2 regions of the Streptomyces sp. NPDC089919 genome follow, and region 1 is predicted to be linked to the other one. Evidence: riboswitches for the same ligand, from Rfam matches in the RefSeq annotation. Region 1 holds a riboswitch; the other holds the start of a gene.
The links. A riboswitch is a leader RNA that binds a small molecule or an ion and turns the genes downstream of it on or off. The one in region 1 is predicted to bind glycine.

Region 1 (21,170 bases):
TCGTGATCGCCGTACTGGGCCTCGTGGTGGGCGTGGTGGTCGGACTTCTGGTCCGGCCCGAGGTGCCGGCCGTGGTCGAGCCCTACCTTCCGATCGCCGTCGTGGCCGCGCTGGACGCGGTGTTCGGCGGTCTGCGGGCGATGCTCGACGGGATCTTCGTGGACAAGGTCTTCGTGGTGTCGTTCCTGTCGAACGTGGTGGTGGCCGCGCTGATCGTCTTCCTCGGTGACAAGCTCGGCGTGGGCGCCCAGTTGTCGACGGGTGTGGTGGTCGTGCTCGGCATCCGCATCTTCTCCAACGCGGCGGCCATCCGCCGGCACGTCTTCCGGGCGTGAGGCCGATGAGCGAGAACACCGCCCCGCAGGGGCCCGAGGACGGCGTGCCCGTCCCGCCGCCGGCACCGGAGCAGCAGACCGGGCGGCAGCGGCTGGCCGCGGGGCTGTGGCCGCCGCGGGTGACCCGTGCGCAACTGGTCGTGGCGCTGCTGCTGTTCGTGCTGGGGCTGGGGCTGGCCATCCAGGTGCGGTCCAACAGCGACTCGAACGCGCTGCGCGGGGCCCGTCAGGAGGACCTGGTCCGCATCCTCGACGAACTCGACGGCCGGACGAAGCGGCTGGAGGACGAGAAGCAGCGGCTGGACGACCAGAAGCGGGAGCTGGAGACCAGCTCGGACCAGGCCGAGGAGGCCCGCAAGCAGACCGTGGAGAAGGAGCGCCAACTGGGCATCCTGGCGGGCTCGGTCGCGGCGGAGGGGCCCGGGATCACGCTGCGGGTCGGTGACGCCAAGCACCTCGTGGAGCCCGACATGCTGCTGGACGCGGTCCAGGAGCTGCGGGCGGCCGGGGCCGAGGCGATCCAGGTCAACGGCGTGCGGGTGGTCGCCGACACGTACTTCGCCGATGCGGACGGCGGGATCTCCGTCGACGGTCGGAAGATCACACAGCCTTATGAGTTCAAGGTCATCGGCAAGCCGCAGGACCTGGAGCCGGCGTTGAACATCCCGGGAGGGGTCATCCAGACCCTGGAGAAGGAGCAGGCCACCGCATCCGTGGAGCAGTCGGCGAAGATCGTCGTCGACGCCTTGCGGGCGGCGAAGCAGCCTGACTACGCTCGGTCGTCATCGTCGTGAGGCGGGGCGCAGTGTGGTGCGGCCCACGTGGGCGGAGGCTTGCGGGGGGTCGGCGCACCGATCGGGTGGTGCGTGGTGGAAACTGTCTGGTGGTTGCGGACGTTGTGAGAATGTCCGGGTCGGCAGGTGTGTGCATTCAGGGTTCGTCCTGCCCCACGGGCGGGTCTGTTTCGGTCAAGGGGAATCGCCCGTGAAGTTGTTTGAGAAGTTGTTCGGCAAGAAGGCGCGTGAGGACAGCGGCAACAAGCACCGCGCCGCGCGTCACGGTGACGCGGAGCAGCAGGGCGATCGCCCGCTGTTCCGTGACGAGGTCGCGGGGTCCGGTGACATTCCGGGCGCGCCGGGCGCGTCGTCCGTTGACCCGGCAGGGTCCGGACGCATAGGTTTCGGTGAACCATCAACCTCAAGTGCGGGTGGAGGGTTTGCCCCCGATCCGTACGCCACCCATGCCTCCGCGGGGCAGCCGCGGCGCGAGGAGCCGTCCATGTTGGTGTGCGGCAGGTGCGGGCACCGCAATGGCGAGGACAGCCGTTTCTGCTCGAACTGCGGCGCACCGCTGCGGCCGGGTCTGACGCCGGAGCGTGCCTCGGAGACCACGTCGACCATCTCGATCTCGGGCCTGGAGGCCTACGAGGCGGAGATGACCGGCCAGCACGCCCTGCCGTCCCTGTCTCCCGAGGCCCAGGCCGCGGTGGACGCCCTGCCGGCGGGCTCGGCCCTGCTGATCGTGCGGCGCGGGCCGAACTCGGGCAGCCGCTTCCTCCTGGACGGCGAGCTGACCACGGCCGGACGGCACCCGCAGAGCGACATCTTCCTGGACGACGTCACGGTCTCCCGGCGGCACGTCGAGTTCCGCAGGGGCCAGGACGGCCGCTTCACGGTCTCGGACGTCGGCAGCCTGAACGGCACGTACGTCAACCGGGAGCCGATCGACTCGGTCGTGCTCACCGCCGGTGACGAGGTGCAGATCGGCAAGTACCGGCTGGTCTTCTACGCGTCCCAGCGAGGCATCTGACCTTCCCCCGGACGGGTCCGGGGGGAGCGACCCCCAGGGAAGGTCCATGCTGCGTACACCGACGGGCGGTGCCGGAAACGGCACCGCCGGCTCGGCCGGGCGGCTGTTGAGCATCGGTTCGGTGCTCAACCAGCTGCGGGACGAGTTTCCCGAAGTGACCATTTCGAAGATCCGGTTCCTGGAGGCCGAGGGGCTTGTCGAGCCCCGGCGCACGCCGTCCGGGTACCGCAAGTTCAGCCCCGACGACGTGACGCGACTGGCCCGCATCCTGCGGCTGCAGCGCGACCACTACCTGCCGCTGAAGGTGATCCGCGAGCAGCTGGACGCCGCGGACCGGGGCGAGCCGGTCAGGATTCCCGCGCCCTCGCCGCAGGGCGATGCCGTGCTCGGGGTGATCGACGGCGGTGCGGACCGGCCCACGGTGGCCAGGGTCGGCCGTGCGGAGCTGCTGGCGGCGGCCGAGGTGGACGAGGCCCAGCTCGCCGAGTGGGAGTCGTACGGCCTGTTGGCCGAGTCGGCCGACGGCGGTTTCGAGGCGGAGGCGCTGACCGTCGCCAAACTCGTGGCCGACCTGGGCCGATTCGGTGTGGAGCCGCGGCACCTGCGGGCCATGAAGGCGGCCGCGGAGCGGGAGGCGGGCCTGGTGGAGCAGGTGGTGGCACCGTTGCGCCGGCACCGCAACCCGCAGACCAGGGCGCACGCCGAAGCGACCATGAAAGAGCTCGCCGGGCTGTCCGTGCGGCTGCACGGAGCCCTGGTGGAGAGCGCCCTCGGGGTGCGGCTGCACTGACCCGGGGGGTGCCCGACTACCCAAACCCGCACGGCAGGTCCTAGGGTTGCTGTGTGAACGAGCTCGACGTTGTGGGTGTCCGGGTGGAAATGCCCTCCAACCAACCGATCGTGCTCCTGCGTGAAGTGGGAGGCGACCGGTACCTTCCCATCTGGATCGGTCCGGGAGAGGCGACCGCGATCGCCTTCGCACAGCAGGGCATGGCCCCGCCGCGGCCGCTGACCCATGACCTCTTCAAGGACGTCCTGGACGCCTTGGGCGAGGAGCTGAGCGAGGTCCGGATCACGGACCTGCGGGAGGGCGTCTTCTACGCGGAGCTCGTCTTCGCCAGCGGCGTGGAGGTGAGCGCGCGGCCGTCCGACGCCATAGCGCTGGCGCTGCGCACGGGGACGCCGATCTACGGCAGCGACGGCGTGCTGGACGACGCCGGCATCGCGATTCCGGACGAGCAGGAGGACGAGGTGGAGAAGTTCCGGGAGTTCCTGGACCAGATCTCCCCGGAGGACTTCGGCACGGGGAGCGGCTGAGGCGCCGGGAGCGGCTGAGAAGCGCTCCATGGTTGCTCAAGGCATTCGAGTAGCCTTTCCCGCGGAGAGGTACGCGAAACCACTCTCAGGGTGATTATCACTCGGCGTGCCGAGTGTGGCGATCGTTGACGCACCCCTGGTGACTGCCTACCGTCGAGTTGGGCAGGTCAAGGACGGAGGGTCGGCGTGAGAATCAGCGGCGACGGTACGACCGGGGGCACCCCCGCGCGGAGTGCGGGGGACAGCGGGCCGTACCCGCTCTACGGCGGCGCGGTGGGCTCCGCGCGCCGGCAGGAACCCGCAGTGGTCAACGAGGACCCGGCGTCGGAGGGGATCGGATACCGGGGGCCGACGGCCTGTGCCGCGGCCGGTATCACGTACCGGCAGCTGGACTACTGGGCGCGGACCGGGCTCGTGGAGCCGAGCGTGCGTCCGGCCTACGGATCGGGCACCCAGCGGCTCTACAGCTTCCGGGACGTCGTCGTCCTGAAGATCGTCAAGCGCTTCCTGGACACCGGGGTGGCGCTGCAGAACATCCGCACCGCCGTCCAGCACCTGCGCGCCCGGGGCTTCTCCGACCTGGACCGGATGACGCTGATGAGCGACGGCGCGACCGTCTACGAGTGCACCTCCCCGGACGAGGTCGTGGGACTGCTCCAGGGCGGTCAGGGCGTCTTCGGGATCGCGGTGGGCGTGGTCTGGCGGGACGTGGAGCACGCCCTGTCCCAGCTGCACGGCGAGCGGGTGGACACCGGCGAGACCCTGGTCGGCCACAACCCGGCCGACGAGCTGGCCCGCCGCCGCAACCGGGCGGTCTGAGCCCCGGGGCCGGCCCCCGGGCCGCCCCGGAGGGTCTTGCGGGGCGTTGTCAGTGGCGTGAGGCAGCATCAGCGTCGTGAGAGCCGCACCGACCATCCTGCATCTGGACATGGACGCCTTCTTCGCCGCCGCGGAGCAGGCGTCCAAGCCCAGCCTGCGCGGGAAGCCGGTGATCGTCGGGGGGCTGGGGCCGCGCGGGGTGGTGGCCACGGCCTCGTACGAGGCGCGGCGGTTCGGGGTGCATTCGGCGATGCCGACGGCGCAGGCCCGGCGGCTGTGCCCGAACGGCGCGTACCTCTACCCGCGCTTCCACCTCTACCGGTCGGTCAGCGACCAGGTCATGGAGCTGTTGCGGGGGCTGTCGCCGCTGGTGGAGCCGCTGAGCCTGGACGAGGCGTTCGTGGACCTGGAGGCCGGCGGGGTGGCCTTCGACGAGGCCGGGGCGCGGGCGGCCGGGGAGCGGCTGCGGGCGGACATCCGGGCGGTGACGGGGCTGAGCGGGTCGGTGGGGCTGGCCGGGTCGAAGATGCTCGCCAAGATCGCCTCCGAGGAGGCCAAGCCGGACGGGCTGGTGCTGATACCCCCGGGGACCGAGCGGGAGCTGCTGGCACCGATGCCGGTGCGCACCCTGCCGGGCGTGGGGCCGGCCACGGGGGAGCACCTGCGGCGGGCCGGGATGACCACGGTGGGGGAGCTGGCCGAGGCGGGCGAGGACGAGCTGGTGCGGCTGCTGGGCCGGGCGCACGGGGTCGCGCTGTACCGCATGGCGCTGGGCCGGGACGACCGCGCGGTGGTCGCGGAGCGGGACGCGAAGTCGGTGTCGGTGGAGGACACCTTCGACGTGGACCTGCACGACCGGGTGCGGATCCGGTACGAGGTCCAGCGGCTGGCGGACCGGTGCGTGCAGCGGCTGCGCGGCTCGGGGCACTCGGGGCGGACCATCGTGCTGAAGGTGCGGCGGTTCGACTTCTCGACGCTGACCCGCTCCGAGACGCTGCGGGGGCCCACGGACGACCCTGCGGTGGTGCGGGAGGCGGCCGGGCGGCTGCTGGACGCGGTGGACACCACCGGCGGGGTGCGGCTGCTGGGGGTGGGCGTCTCCGGGCTGGCCGACTACACCCAGGAGGACCTGTTCGCGCAGTTCGCCGAGGCCTCGGCGGAGGGCGCGGCCGGGGAGCCGGGGGCGCCCCCGGAAGGCCTTGCGCCGGGTCCGGGCGGGGCCGAGGGGCCGGTGGCGGCGGCCGAGGAGGAGCCGGCGCCGGAGCGGCGCTGGCCGGCCGGCAGCGACGTCCGGCACAGCGAGTACGGCGCGGGCTGGGTGCAGGGCAGCGGGGTGGGGCGGGTGACCGTCCGGTTCGAGGAGCCCGGCTCGGCGCAGCCGGGCCGGGTGCGTACGTTCAAGGTCGACGATCCGGAGCTGGTGCCGTCCGACCCGCTGCCGCTGGTGGATCCGGGGCGGCCGGCTCAGGCCCCGTCGTCGCCGGCGAGCCGGCCGAAGTCGCGGTCGGGGGCGGCGGCGGAGACCTCGCCGGGCAGTGAGACGTCCAGTCCGTAGTGGTGGTAGAGCTGGAGTTCCTGCTCGGGGGAGAGGTGCCGGCCGACGCCGAAGTCGGGGGCGTCCTTGATCAGGGAGCGTTCGAAGGGCACCCGCAGGGTGTCGCCCACGACCTCGCTGGGCTCCAGGGGGACGAAGGCGTCCCGGCTGAAGAGACCGGTGCGGACGGCGGCCCATTCCGGCTCGCCCGTGGCGTCGTCGAGGTACACCTCGTCCACGGTCCCGATCTTGGTGCCATTGCGGTCGAACGCCTTGCGGCCGATCAGGCTGCGCGGATCGATGTCGGTCTGCACGGTCCCTCCATTTGGTCGCAACTCCTCCGTAAAGACTACAAAAGTGCATATTCGGAGAGGGGGCCACTCGAGGGAGGTCCCAGGAACCTCGCTGGTAGTCTGGTTTCCGGCTGTTGACCCCGCGCGGGAGAGTCCTCCGATCCAGTTCACCGGAGGCGCCGAAGGAGCAAATCCTCCCCGGAATCTCTCAGGCAGACGTACCGCACGGATGAGGCCACTCTGGAAAGCAGGGCGGGCGTCGGACCGGTGTGCCGGAACCCCTCCTCACCGACGGTGAAAGCCGGCATGCCCTCTTCGGGGTCTGCCGGTGAAGCTCTCAGGTTGAGATGACAGAGGGGGAGGCCGTTCGGGTGCCCGCGCCGTGGTACCCCTCGCAGGTCGTCAGACCAGGAGGCCTCCGCCCATGACCGCCAGTCGTCTTCCGCTCTCCCACCTGGAGCGCGGCATCCCCTTCGAGCAGCGCCACATCGGCCCCGACGCCGAGGCCCAGGCCAAGATGCTCGCCCAGGTCGGCTACGGCTCGCTCGACGAGCTCACGGCGGCCGCTGTGCCGGACGTGATCAAGAGCGCCGAGGCGCTGAACCTCCCCGGTGCCCGCACCGAGGCCGAGGTGCTGGCCGAGCTCCGCTCCCTCGCCGCCCGCAACGAGGTGCTGGCGCCGATGATCGGCCTCGGCTACTACGGCACCTTCACCCCGCCGGTGATCCTGCGCAACGTCATGGAGAACCCCTCCTGGTACACCGCGTACACGCCGTACCAGCCGGAGATCTCCCAGGGCCGGCTGGAAGCGCTGATCAACTTCCAGACCGTGGTCGCCGACCTGACCGGGCTGCCGACCTCCGGCGCCTCCCTCCTGGACGAGGGCACCGCCGCGGCCGAGGCCATGACGCTGGCCCGCCGCGTGGGCAAGGTCAAGGGCGGGGTCTTCCTCGTCGACGCCGACGCGCTGCCGCAGACCATCGCGGTGATCGAGACCCGCGCCGAGCCGACCGGTGTCGAGGTCGTCGTCGCCGACCTCTCCGCGGGCATCCCGGCCGAGATCGCCGAGCGCGGCGTCTTCGGCGTGCTGCTCCAGTACCCGGGCGCCTCCGGTGCGGTCCGCGACATCAAGCCGGTCATCGAGCAGGCGCACGGCCTGGGTGCGATCGTCACCGTCGCCGCCGACCTGCTGGCCCTGACCCTGCTGGCCTCGCCGGGCTCCCTCGGCGCGGACATCGCCGTCGGCACCACCCAGCGCTTCGGCGTCCCGATGGGCTTCGGCGGCCCGCACGCCGGTTACATGGCCGTCCAGGAGAAGCACGCCCGCTCGCTGCCCGGCCGCCTGGTCGGCGTGTCCGTGGACGCGGACGGCAACAAGGCCTACCGCCTGGCGCTGCAGACCCGCGAGCAGCACATCCGCCGCGAGAAGGCCACCAGCAACATCTGCACCGCGCAGGTGCTGCTGGCCGTGATGGCCGGCATGTACGCCGTCTACCACGGCCCGGACGGCCTGCGCCAGATCGCCCAGCGCACCCACCGCTACGCCACCCTGCTGGCCGCGGGCCTGACGGCGGCCGGTGTGGAGCTGGTGCACGGCAGCTACTTCGACACCCTCACCGCGCGCGTCCCCGGCCGCGCCGCCGAGGTCGTCGCCGCCGCCCGCCAGGGCGGGGTCAACCTGTACCTCGTCGACGCCGACCACGTCTCGATGTCCTGTGACGAGACCACCGGCCGCGAGCAGCTGGCCGCGGTCTGGGCCGCCTTCGGCGCCGAGGCCGACCTCGAGGCGCTGGACGCCGCCACCGGCGACGCCCTGCCGCAGGCGCTGCTGCGCACCGACGGCTACCTGACCCACCCGGTCTTCCACCAGCACCGCTCCGAGACCGCGATGCTGCGCTACCTGCGCAAGCTCGCGGACCGCGACTACGCGCTGGACCGGGGCATGATCCCGCTGGGCTCCTGCACGATGAAGCTCAACGCCACCACCGAGATGGAGTCGGTCACCTGGCCCGAGTTCGGCCAGCTGCACCCCTTCGCGCCGATCGACCAGGCCCAGGGCTACGCCACGCTCATCAACGAGCTGGAGGAACGTCTCTGCGAGGTCACCGGCTACGACAAGGTCTCGATCCAGCCCAACGCCGGCTCCCAGGGCGAGCTGGCCGGCCTGCTGGCCGTGCGCGCCTACCACCGCGCCAACGGCGACGAGCAGCGCACCATCTGCCTGATCCCGTCCTCCGCGCACGGCACCAACGCCGCCAGCGCCGTGATGGCCGGCATGAAGGTGGTCGTGGTCAAGACCGCCGACGACGGCGAGGTGGACACGGACGACCTGCGCGCCAAGATCGAGCAGTACCGCGACGAGCTCGCGGTACTGATGATCACCTACCCGTCCACGCACGGTGTGTTCGAGGAGCACGTCGCCGACATCTGCGCCCAGGTGCACGAGGCCGGCGGCCAGGTCTACGTCGACGGCGCCAACCTGAACGCCCTGGTCGGCCTGGCCAAGCCGGGTCACTTCGGCGGCGACGTCTCGCACCTGAACCTGCACAAGACCTTCTGCATCCCGCACGGCGGCGGCGGCCCGGGCGTCGGCCCGGTCGGCGTCCGCGCGCACCTCGCGCCGTACCTGCCGAACCACCCGCTGCAGCCCACCGCCGGCCCGGCCACCGGTGTCGGCCCGATCTCGGCCGCCCCCTGGGGCTCCGCCGGCATCCTGCCGATCTCCTGGTCGTACGTGCGGCTGATGGGCGGCGAGGGCCTCAAGCGCGCCACCCAGGTCGCGGTGCTCGGCGCCAACTACATCGCCAAGCGCCTGGAGCCGCACTACCCGGTGCTCTACACCGGCCCGGGCGACCTGGTCGCGCACGAGTGCATCATCGACCTGCGTCCGCTCTCGAAGGAGACCGGCGTCAGCGTCGACGACATCGCCAAGCGCCTGATCGACTACGGCTTCCACGCGCCGACCATGTCCTTCCCGGTGGCCGGCACGCTGATGATCGAGCCCACCGAGTCCGAGGACCTGTACGAGCTGGACCGCTTCTGCGACGCGATGATCGCGATCCGCGGCGAGGTCGAGCGGGTCGCCGGCGGCGAGTGGCCGGCCGACGACAACCCGCTGCACAACGCCCCGCACACCGCGGCGGCGCTGGGCGGCGAGTGGAACCACCCGTACACCCGTGACGAGGCGGTCTTCCCGGCCGGCGTCTCCCCGGCGGACAAGTACTGGCCGCCGGTGCGCCGGATCGACGGCGCCTTCGGCGACCGCAACCTGGTCTGCTCCTGCCCGCCGCTGGACGAGTACGACAACTGACCGCTGCCGCCCGGCGGGCGGTGGACGACGTAAGGGGCCGGCCCGGAGATTCCTCTCCGGGCCGGCCCCTCGGCGTGCTGCGGGTGCGGCCTGCCGGGTCGCCGCGCCCGTGGTGGTGTGCCGGTCAGGCGGCCCGGGCGACCTGGGTGGCCGCCAGCGGGCGGTGCGGTGCGATGATCTGGCCGTCCGGCAGCAGCTCACCGGTGTCCTCGAAGACGAGGACGCCGTTGCACAGCAGGCTCCAGCCCTGCTCGGGGTGGTGCGCCAGGAGCCGGGCCGCCTCCCGGTCGGCGGAGTCGGCTGAAGGGCAGGCTGGCTGGTGCTGGCACATGGATGCGTTCTTTCGCTGCGGAGTGGTGAGTGTCGTCCTGCGGCTCGAATCGGTGTTCATGGCCGCCCCCCCGTCAATCGGTCGGTCAGTTCCCCAGTAGAAGGGGTCTTCCCGCAAAAGCGGGAGCAGGACCCCAGTGTTGCCCCACGGCGGTCGCTCCGCAGGGATTTCCCGGCAGCTGTCCCCACTGATTGATGACGCATCACCCTTGCGGGCGGTTCAGCCAACTCCCCGGTCGGTTCAGGTGGTTCGCGCGTGGTCCCGGCGGGCTAGTCCGTATGGCGTACCCGGATCAGGCAGGAGTGGCCAGGACGGGGGGTGCGAGGCGATGAGTGAGGACGGGCAGCAGCTCGGACACCGGGTGCGGGCGGTAGGCAGCGATCCCGGGCGGCGCGGGGGCCAACGGCACCAGCAGGTCCGCGGGGGCCGGCAGGCCGGACGCCGGGTCGGCCCCGGCGGCGCGGTGCAGCCACAGCGTGATCATGTACAGCTCCGGCACCGAGAGCAGTCGCGGCTGGTAGTGCGCGCCGGCGGATTCCGCCTGGTGCAGGGCGCGTTCGGTGGCGGCGACGTAGGGGCCCTCGAAGAAGTGGGAGAAGGCCCAGCCGTCCGGGGTCAGCATGGTGTCGGCCGCGGCCACGTACCGCTCGCCGCTGCGGATCAGGAACCGCCAGCCGGTGAGCCGGGTGCGCGGCGGGCGGCCGGCGGCCGCGGGCTCGGAGAGTCCGAGCCGGTCCAGGACGTGCACCGGGAGCGGGAGTTCGGGGGTCAGCGGTCCTTGGAGGGCGCGCAGGGCGGGGGTGTGCGCCTGGACGGCCGTGGCGGAACCGAGTGCCGCGAGAACGCTGCGCAGGGCGGGCGCGGGGGCCGTGGAAACATGCAGCGGCATAGTGGGTCGCCTCTCACGTGGGAGGGGAGGTGCGGGGCAGGTGCGGGGACGGCGCTGTCGCATTCTGGGGCCAGAGGGGGGCTGTGGGGCAATGGCCGGGCGCCAACTCTCTGCCTCGTTTGCGGAGTTTATACGACACGTGTTCACGCGGTGTTTCGGGTACCTCTCCTGGCTATTGCCGGCAAGGCGCTTACCGGTCCCGCCGTGTGGGATTCCGTGCCGCTCGCTCGCGCATAAGTCTCGCTGAGCTCGGAGGTTACCGGACGACCGCTCGGCTGGAAAGCGCCGTTCGCCGGAATCGGCACGGGCAAAGGAAATGTGCGCGGTGCCGTGGATTTTTGTCATGTGCCCGGAGAACGTGCCGAAGCGCTGCTTCGGCCAAACCGGCGCGCGCTGTCCGCCAGCCGTCCGCCCCCGGCGTTATCGATCACCGCCCCGGGGCATCATCGACCGTACAGTCCGCCCCGGGCCCGGGGCGGGCCACTCGAGGAGGGACGCTTCGATGGGGGAGAAGGTCGTGGCAGGCGGATTCGACCTGTCCGATCGGCAACGGTATCGGAGGAAGCTTCACGAGTGCCTCGAGGGACTGGAGCGGCTTCTGGCGGAGAAGAGGTTCGATCGCCCGAAGAATCTGATGGGGCTGGAGATCGAGCTGAACCTCGCGGGTTCCGACGGACTGCCGCGCATGATGAATGCACAAGTGCTGGACCGAATAGCGAGTCCGGATTTCCAGACCGAACTCGGCATGTTCAACCTGGAAGTGAACGTCGTCCCGCACCGGTTGGAAGGGCGTGTTTTCGACCGGCTCGCCGAAGAGCTCGGCACCGGACTCGGGTATGCCCACCGGATGGCCGCGGAGGTCGACGCCGGAGTGGTGATGATCGGAATTCTGCCGACCATCGCCCATGCCGACGCGGTCGCGGCGAACCTCTCCGACGTGGACCGGTACTCGCTGCTGAACGAGCAGATCATCACGGCCCGGGGAGAGGACTTCACCCTGGACATCGAGGGGGTCGAGCGGCTGGCCTGCACCTCCACCTCGATCGTGCCGGAGGCCGCCTGCACCTCGGTGCAGCTGCACCTCCAGGTCACCCCGGCCCGGTTCGCGGCCGTCTGGAACGCCGCGCAGTGCGTCACCGCGGCCCAGATCGCGGTGGGCGCCAACTCCCCCTTCCTCTTCGGCCGCGAACTGTGGCGGGAGTCCCGGCCGCCGCTGTTCACCCAGGCCACCGACACCCGGCCGCCCGAGCTGCAGGCCCAGGGGGTGCGGCCGCGCACCTGGTTCGGCGAGCGGTGGGTGGAGTCGGCGTACGAGCTCTTCGAGGAGAACGTCCGCTTCTTCCCGGCCCTGCTGCCCATCTGCGACGAGGAGGAGCCGCTGCGGGTGCTGGCCGAGGGCGGGGTGCCGCGGCTCCAGGAGATGGTGCTGCACAACGGCACGGTCTACCGCTGGAACCGGCCGGTGTACGGGGTCGCCGACGGCATGCCGCACCTGCGCGTGGAGAACCGGGTGCTGCCGGCCGGCCCCACCGTCGCCGACGTGGTCGCCAACGCCGCCTTCTACTACGGGTTGGTGCGCACCCTGGCCGAGGAGCCGCGTCCGGTGTGGACCCGGATGCCCTTCGCGGAGGCGGAGGCCAACTTCGACGCGGCCTGCCGGTACGGCATCGACGCCCGGCTGCGCTGGCCCCGGCGCGGTCGGGGCGGGGGCCTGGCCGCGGTGCCCGCCGCGCAGCTGGTCCTCGACGAGCTGCTGCCGATGGCGGCGGACGGCCTGGACGCCTGGGGCATCGAACCGGCCGACCGGGACCACTACCTCGGCATCATCGAGGAGCGCTGCCGCCGCCGGGCCAACGGCGCGACCTGGCAGGTGGAGACGTACCACCGGGCCCGCTCGGCGGGGATGCGCCGGGAGGCCGCGCTCGCCGCGCTGACCCGCCGGTACGCGGAGCTGAGCCACCGGGGCGATCCCGTGCACACCTGGCCGCTGGGGCTGCCCGACGAGGAGCTGCCGGCCCCGGCCGGGGTCAGCCCCGCCCGACGGCCGTGATGGCCTTGAGGATGACCGTGTGGATCTGGGTGGGGTCGTTGACCCGGTAGGCGCCCCCGCCGGTCGCGGCCGCGATCGGCCCGAGCTCGCCGAGGTCGGCGTCCGGGCCGATCGCCAGCGCGATCAGCGGTACCGGCCGCTGGGGGTCCCGCAGTTCCTCGAGCCGCTTGACCAGGGCGGCGCGGGTGAGGGAGCCGGGGTCCTCGTTGACCCCGTCGGTCAGGATCACCAGGGCGTTGAACTTGCCGAACCGGTAGGAGTCGCGGGCCTCCTGGTAGGCGGCCAGGGCGGTGTCGTACAGGCCGGTGGCGCCGTCCGGTTCGGGGGTCAGCGCGTCGAAGGCCGCGACCAGGCGCTGCCGCTGGGTGGAGCCGTCGTCCTCCTGCTCGCCGAGCCGCCGGGTGGGGACCAGCCGGCGGTAGTCCCGGGGGCCGTCGAGCCGGGTGGCGAACTCCCACAGTCCGATCTCGTCGTCCGGGGTGAAGGTGGCCAGCCCCTGGAGCAGTGAGCCGCGGGTGACCTCCATCCGGGAGCGGTCGCCGTGGCCCGGTACCGGCGCGGCCATGGAACCCGAGGCGTCGACCACCGTGGTCAGCCGGGCGCTCTGCACGGTGATGGTCCACATGGCCAGCGCCTCTTGGAGGTCCTTGCCGGTCGGCGGCTGCGCGAGGGTGGCGCCCACGGGCTGGGCCGGGTCCCCGCCGGCCGCCCGCACCACCGCGGGCGAGGCGGCGGCGTGCGGGTCCCGGAAGCCGTGCCGGGCCAGCGCCCGGCCGCCGTCCTCGTCGCCGAGGAGCTGCAGGAAGCGCATCACCGCGCGGTTCTCGTCCAGGTCCAGGTGCGCCTCGTCCACCAGCGTGTACGGGTAGTCGAGCAGCGGGGCGCCGTCCTTCGGGTAGAAGAGCGACAGGTGCGCGTCGCGGTGGGCGGTGTTGTGGGCGGCCGCGGCCTGCTCGGAGAGGATCACCGCCTGGTTGCGCCGCGGGTCGGCGCGCTCCGCCTGCGATCCGTCGCGGGGCAGCGTCTGCGGCAGCAGGGCGTCGCTCTCGCTGATCCGCTGGGAGAGGAGCTTGGCCGCGCCGGCCGCGACCACGTCGCCGTCCGGGCCCAGCGCGGCCGCCGAGGCGGAGATGCGGCCCAGGGCGAGCAGGGTGGCCGCGCTGGCGGTCGGGTCGGCGGCGCCCGTCCGCAGTTCCCCGCCGCCCACCGCGGCCGCGGCCAGCTCGCCCCAGCCGTACTGCTTCTTCGGCCAGCCCAGCCCGCTCGCGGCGGCGGGTGTGGCGGCCAGCACGACGGGGGAGGCCGCGATGCCCGCGACGGGGGCGACCGCGGTGGACTCCGGCTGCAGCCGGGTGCGCTCCACCCAGGCCCCGGAGTCCGGTATCCACACGTCGTAGTCCGGGGTCCGCCGGCCCGCGCCCAGTTCCAGGGCGACGGCGTGGCTGTCGCGGGCGGTGACCCGGACCGCCAGGCAGCGGCCGTCGGAGGTCAGGTGCCGCTCGCGCGCCCGGTCGGCGGCCTCCCGGACCACCGGCGCGATGTCGGGGCTGGCCACCACCCGCAGGCGGACCGCCCGGTCCGCGCAGGAGTCGGCGGCGAAGGGCAGGGCGCCCTGGGCGGCGGCCACCGCCACCGTCCCGGCGGCCAGCGCGAGCGCGGTGCCGATCACCACGGTGCGGCGGGTGGCGCGGCCCCGGTCCGTCCCGCCGGGCGGGTCCTCGCCACGGGGCCGGGTGTCGGGCAGGCTGTGACGTCCCATGCTGGTCGTGCCCCTCCATGAACCCCGATGAGATGCCGGGCAGGCAGTATGGGGAGGGCAGCCCTCCCCGCCGCGCACGGCGATCTTCGTACGCGTGGCGAGACCTTAGCGGGGCGGAGTTGCGGATGGAACGGGATTGCTGAATCGGAGTCAATGTGCGGGCGGAGACGGGAGCGGTGGACGGATCTTTGCGTGAAACGGCACCTGAGCGGGGCATTCTCAGGTCGGAGACCCTGCTGGTGCTGGCCCTGTCGCTGGGTGCGAGCGGGGTGTCCGCACTGATCAGCTTCATCGGCTCGGTGACCAGACCGGGCGGGCTCAAGGACCAGGCCGCCACCCTCAACGCCTCGCACGCGCCGGGGCGGCCCTGGCTGGACCTGGCCTGGCAGCTGTTCGGGATCGCCTCCGCGCTGGTCCCCGTCCTGCTGGTGGCCCACCTGCTGACCCGCGAGGGCGCACCCGGGCTGCGGGCCCTCGGCCTCGACCGCACCCGGCCGTGGCAGGACCTGGGGCGGGGCGCCCTGGTGGCGGCCGGCATCGGCAGCGCCGGGCTGGCCTTCTACCTGGCGGCCCGGGCCGGCGGCTTCAACCTGACGGTGGTGCCCGAGGCGCTGCCGCACGTGTGGTGGAAGTTCCCGGTCCTGATCCTCTCCGCGCTGCAGAACGCCGTGCTGGAGGAGGTGATCGTGGTCGGGTACCTGCTGCGCCGGCTCGGTCAGCTCGGCTGGAGCCCGGCCGGTGCGCTGGTCGCCAGCTCCGTGCTGCGCGGTTCGTACCACCTGTACCAGGGCGTCGGCGGGTTCATCGGCAACATGGTGATGGGCGTGGTGTTCGTGCTGCTGTACCGCCGGTGGGGGCGGGTGGGCCCGCTGGTGGCGGCGCACGCGCTGCTCGACGTCGTCGCCTTCGTCGGGTACGCGCTGCTCGCCGGGCACGTCGGCTGGCTGCCCACCCGCTGACCCGCTACGGCGCCGTCAGCAGTTCGCCGTCCAGCACGGTGACCGCGTCGCCGGTCAGGAGGGTGCGCTCGCCCTGGAGGGAGACCCGGACCAGGCCCTGACGGGCCCCGCCCTGGAGGCCGGTGAGGTCGGTGCGGCCCAGCCGGGCGGCCCAGAAGGGAGCGAGGGCGGTGTGCGCGCTGCCGGTGACCGGGTCCTCCTCGATGCCGACGGCCGGGAAGAAGCCGCGGGAGGCGAAGTCGTAGCCGCGGGAGGGGTCTTCGGCGCGGGCGGTGACGATGATCCCGCGCTTGGCGTACGCGCGCAGCGCAGCGAGGTCCGGGCGCAGCTCGCGTACCGCGCGCTCGTCGGGCAGCTCCACGACCAGGTCGCCGATGTGCGCGGCGGTGTCGTGGACCGAGTGCACCGGGCTGCCGAGTGCGGCGGCCAGCTCCGGCGGTTCGGCGACCGGGGTCAGCTCGGAGGTGGGGAAGTCGAGGGTGTAGCGGCCCTCGCCGGCGGCCTCGGTGGTCAGGACGCCGCAGCGGGCGGTGAACCGGACGGTGCCGGTGGCCCGGCCGGTTGTGGCCAGGACGTGGGCGGTGGCGAGGGTGGCGTGGCCGCACATGTCGACCTCGGCGGCGGGGGTGAACCAGCGCAGCGCCCAGTCCGCGTCGCCGCCGGGGGGCAGCGGGTGGGTGAAGGCGGTCTCGGAGAGGTTCATCTCGCGGGCCACCTGCTGGAGCCAGCCGTCGGCGGGGAAGGCGTCCTGGTCCAGGACCAGGACGGCGGCGGGGTTGCCCGAGAAGGGCCGGTCGGTGAAGGCGTCGACGATTCGGATGCGCATGCTTTGAACGTACGGGGCCGCAGGGCCCGGACGACAAGGCCAATCGGGGGACTCTGGCCTGGGATCCGGGCAGCCGGGGACCTAAGGCCTGCCGTGGCCCGGGGCGAGGGGGCGGTGGCGGCGGGCCGATCGTCCCGCGGGGCGGCCCGCCGGCGCGGTGCCGGATGCCGGCCGGCGGTCAGGACTCCTGTCCGGTGGCGGCGAGGACGATCTCCCGGATGGTGACCTCGGGGGGCTGACGGTAGGCGTACGCGACGGCCTCGGCCACCGCCCGGGGGGCCAGGGCGCCGCCGGCGGACTCCTTCCAGGCCCGGTAGTCGCTCTTGATCCGCTCGTCGGAGGTGTGGGAGAGGAGTTCGGTCTCCACGGCGCCGGGGGCGATGGTGACCACCCGGACGCCCGAGGCGGCGACCTCCTCGCGGAGGTTCTCCGACAGGGCGTGCACGGCGAACTTCGTGGCCACGTACGCCGTGTGGTTGGGGAAGGTCTTGCGGCCGGCGACGGAGCTGATGTTGATCACGGTGCCGGCGCCGCGGGCCAGCATGCCGGGCAGCACGGCGCGGATGCCGTAGAGCACGCCCTTGATGTTCAGGTCGATCATCCGGTCCCACTCGTCCACCGGCTGGTCGGCGACCCGGCCCAGGAGCATGGCCCCGGCGTTGTTGACGATCGCGTCGGCGGGCCCGTGGCGCTCCTGCGCCTCGCGCACGGCCGCCGCGACGGCGTCGCGGTCGGTGACGTCCACCTTGCGGCAGAGCGCGTCCGGCAGGCCCAGCTCCTCCAGCAGCTCCAGGCGGCGGGCGAGGAGCAGCAGGGGGTGCCCCTCGGCGGCGAAGAGGCGGGCGGTCTCGGCGCCGATGCCCGAGCTGGCACCGGTGATGACGATCAGGGGCTTGGTCATGGGGGCGGTCCCTCCCGCAGCTCTCGGTCCTGTCGCCTCCCAGCAGATCACCGCACGGCCCGGCGCGCGCTTCGGGCGGCCGCCATTCGCCCATCGACCTGGTTGTTTGCCAAGCGATCGGTTCCGATATATCGTTGAGCCATCGCGACTGAGTTGCGAATACTCTCACCGAAAGGAGCGCTGTCATGCGTTCTCATGGACACGAACACGATCACGGACAGGGACACCCGCGTGGCCGCGGCCAGGGCTTCGGGCCCGGGCCCGGCTTCGGTCCGGGCTTCGGCCCGGGGCGGCGCGCGGCCTTCGGCCCCTTCGGCCCGCCGTTCGGCGGCCCCTTCGGGGGTGGACGAGGCGGTCGCGGCGGCGGCCGGGGACGGGCGAGGCGCGGCGATGTCCGCGCGTCGATCCTGGCCCTGCTGACCGACCGGCCGATGCACGGCTACGAGATGATCCAGGAGATCGGCGAGCGCAGCGGCGGGGCCTGGAAGCCCAGCCCGGGCTCGGTCTACCCGACCCTGCAGATGCTCGAGGACGAAGGGCTCATCACCAGCGAGAGCGAGGGCGGCAAGAAGCTGTTCACGCTCACCGACGCCGGCCGCACCGAAGCGGAGGCGGGCTCGCCCGCCCCATGGGAGGAGGCCGGCCGCGGGGTCGACTGGGACACGATGAACGAGGTCCGCCAGGCCGGCGTCGGCCTGATGGAGGCCTTCGGGCAGGTCTGGAAGACCGGCTCGCCCGAGCAGCGCCAGAAGGCGCTCGCCGTGGTCAACGACGCCCGCAAGAAGCTCTACCTGATCCTGGCCGACGAGCACTGATCCGCCGGCCGCGCACAGGACGGCGCCCCGTGGCTCTCGCCGCGGGGCGCCGTCGTGCGTCCGCCTGCATGCGCGGCGCTCAGGCCACCAGGCCGGCCAGCTTGCGCAGCGACTCGTTGAGCGCGGCGGTGGCCGAGTCCTTGAGCTTCCCCGCCATCAGCGAGACCGCCGCACCGGTGAAGTCGCCGTCGATCCGCACGGTCGTGGCCGCGCCGTCCGGGACCAGCGTGTACCGGGTGCCGACGACCACGCCCATCGGGCCCTTGCCGCGGATCGCCAGGACCCGCTCGGCCTCCAGGGCCTCCACGGTCCAGACCACCTCCGCGGGGAAGCCCATCATCTTCATGTTCTCCGCGAAGGTCGCGCCCACCGCGAGGTCCGCGGGCCCGCCCTGGGGGAAGTTGGTGTGGGTCTGGCTCCACTGGCCGTACGCGTCCCAGTCGAGCAGCTGGGACCAGACCTTCGCGGCGGGCGCCTCGATGCGCGATTCCGCGGTGACTTCGGCCATGCGACCACCCCTTTGTCGTCGGTTCGTGCCGCGGAAGGTAGCCCCGGCGGCCGGAACATTCAATACTGACGACCTGTCAGATCTGCTCGGCCGGGGGCGCCGGTTCCCCGCGCCGTCTCAACAGGCGTCTTCTTGGTGACGGTGCTGACCCCGGCTGTCATGATGGCCCGATGCAAGCGTCAGGGAAGAACGCCGGACTGGGCCTGGCCCTCGTCTCGGCCGTTGCCTTCGGTAGTTCCGGAGTCGCGGCGAAGCCGCTGATCGAGGCGGGTCTGGACCCGCTCCACATGGTCTGGATCAGGGTGACCGGGGCGGCCCTCGTGCTGTCCCCGCTGGCCTGGCGCCACCGCGACCTCGTGCTGCGCCGGCCCGCGCTGCTGGCCGGCTTCGGCCTGCTGGCCGTGGCAGGCGTGCAGGCGTTCTACTTCGCCGCCATCTCCCGGATCCCGGTGGGCGTGGCCCTGCTGCTGGAATACCTCGGCCCGGCCCTGCTGCTCGGCTGGATCCGCTTCGTGCAGCGCCGCCCGGTGACCCGGGCCGCGGCGGCCGGCGCCGCGCTGGCGGTGGCCGGGCTCGCCTGCGTGGTGCAGATCTGGGCCGGGCTCGACCTGGACCTGATCGGCGTGCTGCTGGGTCTGGCGGCCGCCTGCTGCCAGGCCTTCTACTTCATCCTGTCCGACCAGGGCACCGAGGAGGCCGACGCGCCCGACCCGCTCGGCGTGATCGTGTACGGCATGCTGGTCGCCGCCGTCGTGCTGACCTTCGTGGCCCGGCCCTGGGGCATGGACTGGGACGTGCTGGGCGGCTCGGCGGAAGTGGCCGGGACCGAGGTGCCCGCGCTGCTGCTGGTCGGCTGGGTGGTGCTGATCGCCACCTGCTTCGCGTACGTCACCGGTGTGGTCTCGATCCGCAAGCTCTCCCCGCAGGTGGCCGGGGTGGTGGCCTGCCTGGAGGCCGTGGTCGCCACCGTCTTCGCCTGGATCCTGCTGGGCGAGCACCTTTCGGGTCCCCAGATCCTCGGCGGGGCGCTGGTGCTGGGCGGGGCCTTCGTCGCCCAGAGCGCCCGCGCGGCCGCCGGGGACGCGCACCCGGCCGAGCCGGTCGCCGGGGGCGGGCCCGGGACGCCGGCCGCCGCGGTGCCGGAAACGGCCCTGGACCGCGAGACCAGCGCCACATAGGGTGCAGATCATGTACTTGAGCGTTCTTTCGCCGCCGACCGCGTAACGCGGGCGGCTCCCCCTCGCGGCCGGCAGGCCGTCGGCGTGGACCCGGCCCGGGGTGTGCCCCCGGGCGGTCCGGCGCTGCCCGCGCACGGAATCCGGTAACGGCGCCCCGGCGCCCTCCTGCCTTCCCGTCCGCGGAGATCGAACGTGTCGAAGAACCTGTCCCTGCCTTCCTCCGTGCTGCCCGTCCGGCCCTTGTCGCCGGTCGGCCGCAGCCTGCTCCAGCTCGTCGTCGCCGGTGCCGCCTGGGGCACCGCCGGTGCGGCGGCCTCCCTGCTCTACCGCGCCAGTGACCTCGGGCCGCTGGCGCTGTCCTTCTGGCGGTGCGCCGGCGGCCTCGCCGTGCTGCTGGGCGTCCTCGCGCTGCGCCGCCGCCCGGCCGCCGGGTCCGCGGCGCGGCCCCGGCCGGCGGTCCGCAGCCTGGTCGTCACCGGTCTGCTGTTCACGCTCTTCCAGTCCGCCTACTTCGCCGCGGTCCGCGACACCGGACTGGCCGTGGCCACCGTCGCCACGCTGGGCGCCGGCCCGGTGCTGATCGCCCTCGGCGCCCGCGCGTGGATGGGCGAGCGGCTGGGCCGGGGCGGCGCGGCCGCGGTCGGCGGCGCGCTCGCCGGGCTGTGCGTCCTGGTGCTGGGCAGCGGCGCCGCGGCCGTCCGGCCCGCGGGCATCGGGTACGCGCTGCTCAGCGCAGCCGGGTACGCCGCGATGACCCTGCGCACCCGGCGGGCCGGCCGGACCGGCAGTGCGGGGGACCCGCTGGTCACCACCGCCTGGTCCTTCGGGGTCGGGGCCCTGGCCCTGCTGCCCCTCGCGCTGGCCGAGGGCGCGCTGCCGGCCACCGCGCAACCGCTGCGGGTGCTGGTGCTGCTGGCGTACGTGGCGACGGTGCCGACGGCGCTGGCGTACGCGCTGTACTTCACGGGCGCGGCCCGGGTGCGGGCCGCCACGGTCTCCGTGATCATGCTGATCGAGCCGGTGAGCGCGGCCGTGATCGCGGTGCTCTGGCTCGGTGAGCGCCTCACCGGCGCGACCGTGGGCGGGACCGCCCTCCTGCTCACCGCGGTGGTGGCCCTGACGGTGAGCGAGACCCGGCGGCCGCCGGTGGTGTGAGCGCGGCCCGGACGCGCCGTCCACCCCCGTGGGGCGGCGCGTCCGGGCCGGGCGGTTCAGAGCGTGCTCAGGTACTCCGGGACCGCGATCGAGGGGTCCAGGTCGGCGGCCGGGACCGGGGCGCCGTGGACGGGTGCGAGCGGGACCACGCCGGACCAGTACGGCAGGGCCAGGTCCTCGGGGTCGTCGTTGGGGCCGCCGGCACGGACCTTCGCGGACACCTCGACGAGGTCCAGCCGCAGCACGGCGGTGGCGGCGAGCTCCTTGGCGTTGGCCGGGCGGGAGTCGGCCGACCGGCCCGGGATGCCGTGGTCCACCAGCGCGTCCAGGGCGGTGCGCCGCTCGGCCTCGTCGGTGACCGGGTAGGCGGTGCCGTGCACCA
Region 2 (7,259 bases), on a different contig from region 1:
GCGCCCGGGACGAAGTTCATGTAGTAGTGCAGGACGGCCGGCAGCACGCCCGCGGCGCCGTTGGTGGGGGCCGTCACGACCCGGCCGCCGGCGGCGTTCTCCTCGTTGACCGCCATGGCGTAGATGGTGGTCCACTCCGAGCGGTGCATCATCGGGTCGCCCTCGGTGCGCAGCTGGCGCGCCGTGGAGGCGGCCCGGCGCTTGACCCGCAGGCCGCCGGGGAGGATGCCCTCGCGGGACATGCCCCGGTTGACGCAGGACTGCATGACCCGCCAGATCTCCAGCAGACCGGCCCGGATCTCGTCCTCGGTGCGCCAGGCCTTCTCGTTCTCCAGCATCAGCGAGGAGATCGACAGGCCGGTCTCCTTGGCCAGCCGCAGCATCTCGTCACCGGAGCGGAAGGGGTACTTCAGCACGGTGTCGTCGAGCTTGATCCGGTCCTCGCCGACCGCGTCCTCGTCGACGACGAAGCCGCCGCCGACCGAGTAGTAGGTCTTCTCCAGCAGCGGGGCCCCGGCCTCGTCGTAGGCGAAGAGGGTCATGCCGTTGGCGTGGTACGGCAGCGAGCGGCGGCGGTGCAGGATCAGCTGGTTCGGCTCGTCGAAGGCGATCTCGTGGACGTCCCCTATCTCGGCGCCCAGCAGGCGCAGCCTGCCGCTCTGCCGGATCCGCTCGACCTCGTCGTCCGCGGACTCGACGTCGACGGTGCGCGGGGAGTGGCCCTCCAGGCCCAGCAGGACGGCCTTGGGGGTGCCGTGGCCGTGCCCGGTCGCGCCGAGGGAGCCGTAGAGCTCGGCCCGCACGGACGCGGTCTGGGCGAGCACGCCGTCCTTCTTCAGCCGGTTCACGAACATGCGTGCGGCGCGCATCGGGCCCACCGTGTGGGAGGAGGACGGACCGATGCCGATGGAGAAGAGGTCGAACACGGAGATGGCCACGGAGTCGGACTCCTTTGTCTGCTCGTGGAGGGGCAGGAGATGGGGATGTGTGCGGATTTTGTCCGACAGACGAGCCTAACCCGCTCAGGTGAACGGTTCGCCTGCCGGACCGGTACTTATGGGGTCATGCGTGGGACAGCTCACGTTCCCGGTCGGCAGTCTGGGCCTCCGTGGTGGAGTCCGCCTCGCCGTCGAGTACGGGGTCCGGGCCCGGGAGCCCGGCGAGGTGGGCCTTGACTCCGGCCCGGACGGCCCAGTGGTAGACACCGAGCGCCATGGCCGCGACCAGGGCGATGTCCAGGCCGCCCGGGATGCGGCCGGTGCCGCCGAAGTCGGTGCCGCCCAGCCAGGAGAGCAGGGACAGCGCGCCGAGGAAGCAGACGATCCACCAGGCCGGGGCGAACTGCCCGGCCAGGTCCCGCTCCCCCTTGCGGCGCAGGACCAGGGCGGCCACCGGCGCCGCCACCAGGGTCAGGGCCGTGACGATGCCGGTGTTGGGCCACTTCGACCAGTACAGCGCACAGGCGGCGAAGACGAAGGTCAGCGGGCACAGCACGGAGGCCATCGGCAGCCGGAACGGCCGGGGCAGGTCCGGCTTGGTGCGGCGGAAGACGCCCACCGCGACCGGGCCGATCAGGTACGAGATGACCATGGCGGCCGAGATGATCGGCGCCAGGGTCTTCCAGCTGTGGCCCACGGTGACCAGCAGCAGCACCGAGAAGCCGAGGTTCAGCCACATCGCCGGGCGGGCGGTGCCGTAGACCGGGTGGGTCTGCTGGAGCTTCTTGGGGAAGAAGCCGGTCTCGGCGAGGTTCTGGACCATGTACGCGGCCGAGGCCACGTTGGCGATGTTGGAGCCGGCGGGCGAGATGAAGGCGCCGAACTGGAGCATCACCACCACCCAGTGGATCATCAGGAGCTGGGCCAGCTCGGCGAACGGCGAGTTGAAGTTGATCCCGCTCCAGCCGCCGGCCTGGGCCAGCTGCTCCGGCGGGACGGCGCCCAGGAAGGCGGTCTGCAGCGCCAGGTAGATCACCAGGCCCAGGGAGAGCGCGCCGACCAGGGCGATCGGGATGGCCCGGCCGGGGTTCTTGGCGGCGCCGCCCAGGTTGACCACGGCCTGGAAGCCGTTGAACGCGAAGACCACGCCCGAGGTGGTGACGGCGGTCAGGACGGCGGTCCAGCCGTTGGGCGCGAAGCCGCCGTGGGCGGAGAAGTTCTCGGTGTGGAAGCCGGAGGCGATCAGGGCGGCCACCGCGAGGACCGGGATGGCGAACTTGACCAGGGTCAGCAGCGAGTTGATCTTGGCCAGGAGCTGTACCGACCAGTAGCACGAGAGCCACAGCAGCACGGTCAGCACCAGCGCCACGGCCATGCCGAAGGCGGTCAGCTGGTGGCTGCCCGCGTCCACCAGGCCCTTCGCCCAGCCGAAGCTCCACGAGGACATGTACTGCGTCGCCGCGATCGACTCGATCGGGATCAGCGAGGCCACCGCGATCCAGACGGCCCAGCCGGTGATGAAGCCGAGCACCGGACCGTGCGAGATCGAGCCGTACCGGGCCATGCCGCCCGGGATCGGGTAGGCCGCGCCCACCTCCGCGTAGGACATGGCGATCATGCCGATGAAGACCGCGCCGATCACCCAGGCGGCCAGCGCCGCCGGGCCGGCCACCTGGGCCGCGGTGCCGGCGCCGAAGAGCCAGCCGGAGCCGAAGATGGAACCGATGCCGATCATGACCAGCGCGAAGAGACTGAGTCCCTTCCGGTTCGCCGCACTCATGTCCATGAGGGTGCCTGCCTGTCGTCCTTGACGGGGGGATGCCTTATGTCGAGCCTATTTACGAATATTTGGCGCAATCAGAGGCATCAGGGCCCACCGCCTGGGACGTTGGTCATGAGAAAGGCCCGGCCTGTGGGAACCGCAGGCCGGGCCCTGCTCGTACGCCGTACGGAGCGGCGGACCGCCTTACAGCGAGGGGTACAGCGGGTGCTTCGCGGCCAGCGCGGAGACCCGGCCCTTGAGGGCGTCGCTGTCGTACGCGGGCTTCAGCGCCTCGGCGATGATGTCCGCGACCTCGGTGAAGTCCTCGGCCTGGAAACCGCGGGTGGCCAGGGCCGGGGTACCGATCCGCAGGCCCGAGGTCACCATCGGCGGCCGCGGGTCGTTCGGGATGGCGTTCCGGTTGACCGTGATGCCGATCTCGTGGAGCCGGTCCTCGGCCTGCTGGCCGTCCAGCTCGGAGTTGCGCAGGTCCACCAGGACCAGGTGCACGTCGGTGCCGCCGGACAGCACGTCCACGCCCACGGCCTTGACGTCGTCCTGCACCAGGCGCTCGGCGATGGCCTTCGCGCCGGCCAGGGTGCGCTCCTGGCGCTCCTTGAACTCGGGCGAGGCGGCGACCTTGAAGGAGACCGCCTTGGCCGCGATCACGTGCTCCAGCGGGCCGCCCTGCTGACCGGGGAAGACCGCGGAGTTGATCTTCTTGGCCAGTTCCTGCGTCGACAGGATGACACCGCCGCGCGGACCGCCGAGGGTCTTGTGCGTGGTGGTGGTGACGACGTGGGCGTGCGGCACCGGGTTGGGGTGCAGGCCCGCGGCGACCAGGCCGGCGAAGTGCGCCATGTCGACCATCAGGTACGCGCCGACCTCGTCCGCGATGCGGCGGAAGGCGGCGAAGTCCAGCTGGCGCGGGTAGGCGGACCAGCCGGCGACGATCAGCTGCGGCTTGGACTCCTTGGCGAGGCGCTCGACCTCGGCCATGTCGACCTGGCCCGACTCGTCGACGTGGTACGGGACCACGTTGTAGAGCTTGCCGGAGAAGTTGATCTTCATGCCGTGGGTCAGGTGACCGCCGTGGGCCAGGTTCAGGCCCATGATCGTGTCGCCCGGCTTGAGCAGCGCGAACATCGCGGCGGCGTTGGCCTGCGCGCCCGAGTGGGGCTGCACGTTGGCGGCCTCGGCGCCGAAGAGCGCCTTGATGCGGTCGATCGCGATCTGCTCGACCACGTCGACGTGCTCGCAGCCGCCGTAGTAACGGCGGCCCGGGTAGCCCTCGGCGTACTTGTTGGTGAGGACCGAGCCCTGGGCCTCCATGACCGCGACCGGAGCGAAGTTCTCCGAGGCGATCATCTCGAGGGTGGACTGCTGACGGTGGAGCTCGGCGTCGACGGCGGCGGCGACGTCCGGGTCCAGCTCGTGAAGGGGAGTGTTCAGAAGCGACATCGGGATCCCTCGGTGTGGTCCGGTCAGCCCTTGGTGAGGGCGGCGTACTCGTCGGCGGTCAGCAGGTCGGCCTCGCCCGTGATCTTCACCTTGAAGAGCCAGCCGCCCTCGAAGGGGGCGGTGTTGACCAGGGCCGGGTCGTCCACGACGTCCTGGTTGGCCTCGACGACCTCGCCGTCGACGGGGGCGAACAGGTCGCTGACCGACTTGGTCGACTCCAGCTCGCCACAGGACTCGCCCGCGGTGATGGTGGCCCCGACCTCGGGCAGCTGGGCGTAGACGACGTCACCGAGCGCGTTGGCCGCGAACTCGGTGATGCCGACGGTGGCGACGCCGTCCGCGTCGACCTCCGAGACCCACTCGTGTTCCTTGGTGTAGCGAAGCTGCTGGGGGTTGCTCATGGCCTGATTCTCCTGGATGCGGGGGAGTGCTGATGAACGGGTGTCTTGGAGGGTGAGACGAAGGAGGTGGCGGGATCCCGGTGCGGGATCGTCACTTCTGCCGCTTGTAGAACGGCAGGGCCACGACCTCGTACGCCTCATGCGTACCGCGGATGTCGACGCCGACACCGGAGGTGCCGGGCGCGGCGTGCGCCGCGTCGACGTACGCCATGGCGATCGGCTTGCCCAGCGTCGGGGACGGGGCACCCGAGGTGACCTCGCCGATGACCTGGCCGTCGGCGACCACCGGGAAGCCGGCGCGCGGGACCCGGCGGCCCTCCGCGATCAGGCCGACCAGCTTGCGCGGCGGGTTGCCGGCGGCGCGCTCGGCGGCGGCCTCGAGGGCGGCGCGGCCCACGAAGTCGCCCTCCTTCTCGAACTTCACGACCCGGCCCAGACCCGCGTCGAAGGGCGTCAGGGCGGTGGTCAGCTCGTGGCCGTACAGCGGCATGCCGGCCTCCAGGCGCAGCGTGTCGCGGCAGGACAGGCCGGCCGGGACCAGGCCGGCGCCCTCGCCGGCCTTGGTCAGCGCCTCCCACAGCTCCACCGCGTGCTCGGGCTTCACGAAGAGCTCGAAGCCGTCCTCGCCCGTGTAGCCGGTACGGGCGATCAGGGCCGGGACGCCCGCGACGGTGCCGGGCAGGCCCGCGTAGTACTTGAGGTTGTCCAGGTCGGCGTCCGTCAGGGACTTCACGATCGCGGGGGACTCGGGGCCCTGCACCGCGATCAGCGCGTAGGCGTCCCGGTCGTCGCGAACCTCGGCGTCGAAGCCGGCCGCGCGCTCGGTGAGGGCGTCCAGCACGACCTGGGCGTTGGAGGCGTTGGCGACGACCATGTACTCGGTCTCGCCGAGGCGGTAGACGATCAGGTCGTCGAGGATGCCGCCGTCCTCCTGGCAGATGTGCGTGTAGCGGGCGCGGCCGACGCCGACGGTGGAGATGTTGCCGACCAGCGCGTAGTCGAGGAGCTTGACGGCCTCGGCGCCGGTGACGGTGATCTCGCCCATGTGGGAGAGGTCGAACAGGCCGGCCTTCGTGCGGACGGCGGTGTGCTCGTCCCGCTCGCTGGCGTAGCGCAGCGGCATGTCCCAGCCCGCGAAGTCGGTCATCGTGGCACCGAGGGCACGGTGCACGGCGTCGAGGGCGGTCAGACGGGGGGTGTTCGACATAGGGGTGGCTCCCAGGGCAGGCCGCGTCAAAAGATGAGGACGGTTCCTCCCCATCTGTCATCGGAACCTGAGAGGTTCGTCACGACCGCAGGCGCGTACGAAGCTACGCGTCGCGGGGGTGACTTGCACCTTGGGTGGGGTCCGGTGGGCGATGCCGGTCGGACCCGCTTTTCAGATGTGCCTCGCCCGCGCGGTAACTGGGCCTGAGAGATTCAAGGGAGGGTCTTGCTCCTTCGGCGCCCGGTGCGGCCTGCCGGTGGCAGGGCCCGGAACTCTCCCGCGCGGATTCAAGCGGCCTGTATGGAGTTGGCGCGCACATCATTGCACGCGTCCGGCGGGAACGGGGGGCCGGGCCCCGGGGCAAATCTCCGGGTGGGGGCGGGGGACGGGGCGGGGCGGCAGCCGGCTCCGCGGGAACCGTACCCCTCGCATTACCGTCTCTTTACACTTAGTGGGCATGGGTCCGGTTGACCCTTCCCCCAGCTGCCGCTGGGAGGGGCCCTCAGGGGAGGCGATCGCTGTGCGGATCTTCGGAGCGGTGACGGTGCCGGACGGGGCGGCCCTGGCCGTGCCGGTCCAGCCGGACCGGCGCAGCGCGGCGCCGGCCGCGGCGGCCCCGGCCGGCCGGGTGCGGGACCTGCGGGGGCTGGGCGCCGCCGGGCCCCGGCGGCTGGAGTTCGCGGCCGGGGACCTCGTGGTGGTCTCCGGGCTGCCGGGCAGCGGCAAGAGCACCCTGATGAAGCGGGCCGTGACCGGCCCGGCCATCGACTCCCAGGACGTCCGCGAGCGGTGGGAGGCCCGGCTGCCGGGGCGGCTGCCGTACGGCCTGTACCGGCCGGCGGTCCGGGTGGCGCACTACGCCGGCCTGTGGGCGGCACTGCGGTCGGGGCGCAGCGTGGTGGTCCACGACTGCGGTACCCAGGCCTGGGTGCGCCGGCTGCTCGGACGGGCCGCGCGGCGGCGGGGGCGGTCGCTGCACCTGCTGCTGCTGGACGCGAGTGCGGGGGAGGCGCTGTCGGGCCAGGCGGCGCGGGGCCGCGGCGTGAGCGCCTACGCCTTCACCCGCCACCGGCGCGCCGTCGCCGCCCTGCTGGCGGCCGCGGAATCCGCCGCCCCGCCCGCGCCTGAGTCGGCTCGCCCGCTTGCCGCCGAGTCGGCTCGCCCGTCTGCGACGGGGTCCGCCCGCTTGCCTGCGGCGGAGTCCGCTCGCCCGCGTGCGGCGGGGTCCGTCCGCCTGCCTGCCGCCGAGTCCGCCCGCTCGCTGGCTGCGGGGTCCGCCCGCCCGCTTGCCTGCGCCACCGTCACCCTGCTCGACCGCCCCGCCGCCGCCCGCCTGACCTCCATCACCTTCCTACCGCCGCCTGACCGACCCGCGACCCATTGACGATGCCTCGCCTACCAGCCGTGCTGGGGGCTCCGCCCGGCGGTAGCTGGGGGAGTTTGAGGCGGCGGCCGCGGAGCGGCGGTACGGGCCTACCAGCCTCGCTGGG

Region 2: it holds a riboswitch for glycine, as region 1 does, so the genes downstream of both, gcvT (glycine cleavage system aminomethyltransferase GcvT) here and gcvP (aminomethyl-transferring glycine dehydrogenase) in region 1, are expected to answer to the same signal.

What each region holds. Positions count from the first base shown of each region.
Region 1 is NZ_JBFBGK010000003.1:4,372-25,541, forward strand. It holds gene AB0O40_RS01965 (DUF881 domain-containing protein) at 1-6, shown strand, start outside; gene AB0O40_RS01970 (small basic family protein) at 3-335, shown strand; gene AB0O40_RS01975 (DUF881 domain-containing protein) at 341-1,129, shown strand; gene AB0O40_RS01980 (FHA domain-containing protein) at 1,212-2,144, shown strand; gene AB0O40_RS01985 (MerR family transcriptional regulator) at 2,191-2,934, shown strand; gene AB0O40_RS01990 (bifunctional nuclease family protein) at 2,988-3,461, shown strand; gene AB0O40_RS01995 (MerR family transcriptional regulator) at 3,648-4,280, shown strand; gene AB0O40_RS02000 (DNA polymerase IV) at 4,357-5,835, shown strand; gene AB0O40_RS02005 (PRC-barrel domain-containing protein) at 5,745-6,128, opposite strand; glycine riboswitch at 6,243-6,341, shown strand; gene gcvP (aminomethyl-transferring glycine dehydrogenase) at 6,532-9,417, shown strand; gene AB0O40_RS02015 (DUF5999 family protein) at 9,542-9,748, opposite strand; gene AB0O40_RS02020 (hypothetical protein) at 10,041-10,637, opposite strand; gene AB0O40_RS02025 (glutamate--cysteine ligase) at 11,140-12,687, shown strand; gene AB0O40_RS02030 (substrate-binding and VWA domain-containing protein) at 12,665-14,446, opposite strand; gene AB0O40_RS02035 (type II CAAX endopeptidase family protein) at 14,602-15,405, shown strand; gene AB0O40_RS02040 (PhzF family phenazine biosynthesis protein) at 15,410-16,231, opposite strand; gene AB0O40_RS02045 (SDR family oxidoreductase) at 16,410-17,132, opposite strand; gene AB0O40_RS02050 (PadR family transcriptional regulator) at 17,318-17,947, shown strand; gene AB0O40_RS02055 (SRPBCC family protein) at 18,027-18,455, opposite strand; gene AB0O40_RS02060 (EamA family transporter) at 18,626-19,633, shown strand; gene AB0O40_RS02065 (EamA family transporter) at 19,826-20,788, shown strand; gene AB0O40_RS02070 (pyridoxamine 5'-phosphate oxidase family protein) at 20,845-21,170, opposite strand, start outside.
Region 2 is NZ_JBFBGK010000056.1:43,007-50,265, forward strand. It holds gene AB0O40_RS22210 (L-serine ammonia-lyase) at 1-938, opposite strand, end outside; gene AB0O40_RS22215 (APC family permease) at 1,063-2,724, opposite strand; gene glyA (serine hydroxymethyltransferase) at 2,905-4,161, opposite strand; gene gcvH (glycine cleavage system protein GcvH) at 4,185-4,562, opposite strand; gene gcvT (glycine cleavage system aminomethyltransferase GcvT) at 4,654-5,769, opposite strand; glycine riboswitch at 5,951-6,059, opposite strand; partial or broken gene AB0O40_RS22235 (AAA family ATPase) at 6,284-6,862, shown strand.